2 regions of the Corynebacterium sp. 20-84 genome follow, and region 2 is predicted to be linked to the other one. Evidence: predicted binding sites of a transcription regulator. Region 2 holds the regulator's gene; the other holds the start of a gene.
What was found. Region 2 encodes LexA, which represses DNA repair genes until DNA is damaged. Its sites were predicted from a motif close to CGAACANNTGTTCG; they were not measured.
Positions count from the first base shown of each region.

Region 1: a site for LexA is predicted at 1,688-1,701, ahead of ACUY2Y_RS06635 (SAV_6107 family HEPN domain-containing protein). Genes of this name have one in related genera too.

Region 1 is NZ_JBRBCB010000007.1:45,984-48,380, reverse strand. Features, by position in the region: gene mraZ (division/cell wall cluster transcriptional repressor MraZ) at 1-19, opposite strand, end outside; gene ACUY2Y_RS06640 (DUF3040 domain-containing protein) at 619-1,011, opposite strand; gene ACUY2Y_RS06635 (SAV_6107 family HEPN domain-containing protein) at 1,126-1,563, opposite strand; gene ACUY2Y_RS06630 (GNAT family N-acetyltransferase) at 1,818-2,393, shown strand.
Region 2 is NZ_JBRBCB010000008.1:97,313-99,709, forward strand. Features, by position in the region: gene ACUY2Y_RS07615 (1-phosphofructokinase family hexose kinase) at 1-95, opposite strand, end outside; gene ACUY2Y_RS07620 (DeoR/GlpR family DNA-binding transcription regulator) at 239-1,018, opposite strand; gene lexA (transcriptional repressor LexA) at 1,150-1,824, opposite strand; gene ACUY2Y_RS07630 (hypothetical protein) at 2,103-2,397, shown strand, end outside.

The DNA.
Region 1 (2,397 bases), on a different contig from region 2:
TATAGGTGCCAAGAAACATCCGGCGCCCTACCTTCCTTCGCTCAATGACTCCGGCTGTGAATTTTTGTCAGATCCGACCCGGCATCGTCACACCGGCCCTTCACTGTCCCCCACTTTAACCCACTCTCCCCCACAAACGCCACATTGGAACACAAAATTCTTTCCGTGTGTCACGAATCCACAGTTCAGCACACTGATCACACGTGGCGCGTCCACCCGCCCCCTCTAGCCACATTCCACCACATCCGCCCCTAATCGCCCTTTACCGCCCCGCCATCACCACCACTACCACTACGACCGATCGACATTCCCGCAGGAAAAACGGATCACGCCAAGACTAAGAGACCCCAGTGGGTGAAAGTGGGGAGCCTAAGTGGGGGAAAGTGGGAACCCCAGGTGGAGGAAAGTGGGAAGCCAAGGAAAGAAGGCACCACCCAGGCGAGATACCGTGATGCGCGCACAAAAATTCCCCCTCACGTTTCCGTAAGAGGGTTTGAAACTATTCCGTTAAATGGTCGGAAACCTATCTAGCTGGGCAGGCTCTCTTGCCTAGTTGGGCAGGCCCTCATGGACGGGCCTTCACGCCAGGGAGGGCGGCAACTGAATTAGGAGGACGGTTTACTGACCTTCGAAGCGACGGCGGAAATTCTCTTCCATCCGGGAGCTGCGACCTTCGCGGCGCAGCTGCGGTCCGGCGTTTTGGGTGCGCGATGGCACGTTCTCCTGGGCCGGTGCACGCAACCCCCAAATGCCGCCGATGAACATGACAACGAAACCGAGAATGCTGAGTGCCACAAACCAGATGCTTTCAGCAGCCAAGGCGACGCCCGCAATGAGCAGCACGAGGCCGAGCACAATGAGGGCAACGGCCCGCATGGTCGGCCGGAACCCGCCGTCAGCAGATCCACGCCCAGGCGCAGAAGCCACCGTCGACCCGAACTTCGGATCGTCGGCCATCAGCGACTCCTCGATTTCGCGGAGCAACTTCTGTTCCTGCTCAGATAAAGCCACTTTCACTCCCAGCCTGGTTTGGTCGCTGTCTTCTCTGAACTACAACGCGCCACGGCGCCGTTTTGTTCCCTTCATCATAGCGCCCCGACACCACCGCAGAACAGTCACAGCAGGCTAGGCAGCGGTCATGCCACTTCCCTCCCCGGCCGTCTCCCCGAAGAACTCGGAAGCCAACTGAACAAGACGTTCGACATCCCCACGTTGCGGATTCAGCTCGATCCCAGACGCGACCCTTCCCCTCAGCCGCGAGAATCCGGAGAACGCATTCGCCCAATACGCTCCACGAGCCCCCGTGAGTGCAAGCTTGTCCCACGCACTCGTGGGCAGACGCTTCCGCTTAGCCACCACCGCCGACTCCGCAATCACGGCTCCCGCCGTGCGCAGTGCCGCGCGGTACGCACTTTCCAGAGCCAGGTCGTATGCGCCGGCAGCGAGCTGCGCATGCGCGTCCCCGAGCAGCGCACGCCCCGAAGCCAGAAATTCATCATGCTGCAAGGTAGCGGGCACCGCCCCGTACACCGCGCCCGTCGTCGCTGAGATCACGCTAGACATCTGACCCTCCTCCTCGTTTCACTACCGTTCCGCCCGGCGTTCACATTCCTGTTCGCGCCCTCATTTCCAATTACTTTGTGAGCCTCACACTAGAAACCGAACCGGACACAGCCCGCCAGCAGTTCGAACACGTTTTCGAACTATTGCCCCACTTCGTATCAATACCCCGCTATGACCTGCAGTTTCAGCCATGTCGGGGTGTGGATAAGCTGAATCAGACGCACCCACGCGCCCCACATGGTTCGATGGAAACCGTGTCCGTCACCATCCGCGAGCTGTCCCCGTACGAATTCACCGCCATGGCTCCCGAACTCGTGGGCCTCTACATCACGGCGATGCGCTACCCCATTGCCATCCACGACCAACGCGTGACTGTCTGGCGCCGCGATTCGCTGGAACGGGACTTCACTGCCGTCGCCGCATTCGACGAGGAGCAGCTCGCCGGTGTCGCTTATGGTTTCCGAGGCTCACAGAAACGCTGGTGGGACCAGCAGCTTCGACGCGGACTAGTGAATAGCCACGCGATGACGCCAGAGATGACCGCGGTCGTGGAAAACTATTTCGAGCTAGCGGAAATTCACGTCGCCCCGCATCTCCAGGGCCGCGGCATCGGCAGAGCCCTCATTGAAAGACTGCTCAGCCGGGCATCGCAGCCACATGTCTTGCTCTCCACCCCCGAAGTGCCGAACGAGGGCAATGCAGCGTTCGGCCTCTACCGCTCGCTCGGCTTTGAAGATGTGCTCCGCGATTTCCGCTACACCGGTGATCCGCGCCCCTTCGCGGTGCTTGGCCGGACATTGCCGTTGGAGATCAGCACCCCGGTAAAGTGAGTGG
Region 2 (2,397 bases):
AGACTGCGGGTCACGCGGAGTACTCCGCCGAGTTCAAGACGGTTGACGCACATTGTCACGTCGATGCTCGGGTTGGCAGTGAATGTCACAATCACGTGGCGTGTCCCTTCCTGGCCCTTGGCGTGCGCAGGGTGAAGCTCCTCCAATATGGGGGTAGAGGAGTCGCGTCCCTTTATGTCCGAGTATGCCCGGTTGTGTGACTGTGCTCAACAATCGGGGCACCAGTGCGGGAGGGGGCTTACTCGGCCAGGATCACGTCGACACCGAGCTCGGTCAGCTCATCGACGAAGGATGACGGTGCGTCGGTGTCCGTGACAACGACGTCGACACTGTCGAGCCCCGCGAAGCTGACCAGGTAATCGCTTCCCAACTTCGAGGAATCGCACAGCACCACTACCTTGCGGGCATTGGTCACCATTGCTGATTTCACTGCCGCTTCCTGGGCGTCGGCCGTCGATAAGCCGTGATCGACGGTGAGGGCATTGGTGCCGATGAACGCGACGTCGGCACGCAAAAGCGCGAGTGTGCGAAGCGCTGTGTCCCCGACAACTGCCTGCGTAATGGCGCGCACAGTGCCGCCGAGCAACTGGATGTTGAGCTTTCCCGAGCTGGACAGATCGACTGCGATCGGCAGAGAATTCGTCACGAACGACAATGACGGTGCACCAGGCGCGTCTTTGATCAATCCTGCGAGGACGTTGGTCGTCGTGCCCGCGTCGAGGAAGACCGACCCTTCGCCGGAAGGCAAAAACTGCAGCGCGGCTTTCGCGATCGCTGACTTCGCCGTCGTCGCCGAGCGGAGGCGGGTGTCCAAGGGAAGCTCTGTGGTCAGGTACGACTGACTCGACACCGCACCGCCGTGCACGCGCTGAATAATGCCGTCGCGGTCGAGGACAGCAAGGTCGCGGCGGATTGTTTCAGCTGTGACGTCGAATTTATCGGAGAGTTCGGTAACGTTGACGCGCCCCTCGACTGCTGTCAGGGACGCGATTTGGCGGCGCCGTTCTTCGGCGTACATGGGCACTTCCTTCCGGGGCCTCGAACATCGCGTGCGAGGCACTCACGCTCGTGCACCATTATTCCCACAAAGAGAACGCAATCGGGCCAGCGGGTGTCCGGGTGTGCCCGATTCACCCCCGGACGGGGAGGTTAGAGCCGGCGGAAAACAGAGACAACCAGGCCCATGATTTCCGCATCGTCGCCCTTAATGGGGGCAAAAGCTTCGTTGTGGGGCAGAAGCCACACACCGGAGGAGTCTTGGTGGAATTCCTTGACGGTCGCCTCCCCGTCGATAAGCGCGGCGACGAATTGCCCTTCCTCCGCGACGGGCTGCGTGCGGACGGCGACCCAGTCCCCGTCGAGGATGCCCGCATCGCGCATGGATTCGCCGACGACCTGGAGGAGGTAGAGATCGCCGTCGCCGACGAGCTCCTCGGGAAGCGGGAAATACTCCGACACATTCTCTTCCGCCAGGATCGGGTTGCCTGCTGCTATCTGGCCGAGTACCGGGATGTAGCGCGGGGCAGCTGCATCTTCCGGCGTCGGCTCCGGCTTGCGGGTTTTGCGACCGGCGGTCTCAGGCAGATGGCGCAGGTCGACGGCGCGTGGCTTATTCGGGTCGCGCCGCAAAAAGCCCTTCTTCTCGAGCTCCTTGAGCTGGTATGCCACCGAGGACGTCGATTGCAGCCCCGCAGCATCCCCGATCTCGCGGATGCTCGGCGGGTAGCCCCGGAGCACCACCGCATCCTGGATGACCTCCAGAATGCGACGTTGGCGCTCGGTCAACGACTTCAGGTCAGGCTTCTTGTCTTCTCGTTTCGGCATTGGCTGCGTCCTCTTTCTTTCCGTGATCGTCGTTAGCGGTGTGGTGGGTGAAAACCCTCACATACTTCGACGACGCTGCCCGGCGTTCGGTTCCCTTGCCTCCTGTTTACCACGTATGAGCAAATTTGTTCGAAATATTTCGCGTGCGCCTAGACAAAAATTCGGACCCTTGCTATAAATCGAACATAGAAGCTATCGAACATCTACTCGAACGGTGTGGCGGCGGTGGTTCAACGGGGCCATAGAATCGCAACCACACAACAAGAAAGGGAACGACAATGACCATCTCCATCGCACGCACTAACAGCACTGATTCTTTCTCTAAGGTGACGCCGCAACGCGTTCAGCCGGCGGATGTCTGGGACCTGGATCGCCGCCGTTCTGGCAATGACACGCCGGTGCATGTTCGAACGCTGGAATCATCCAATCGAAAATACGGTCCTATCCCGGACGGCCATTCCGACAGGGATGAGGGCGGCGCCGATAGTTTCGAAACTCGCCGCGAGAAGACCGGGGCGGCGCTCATGGGCGCGCTCTTCGGTTTGGCCCTGATTGTCGGATCGGCTTTCGGCG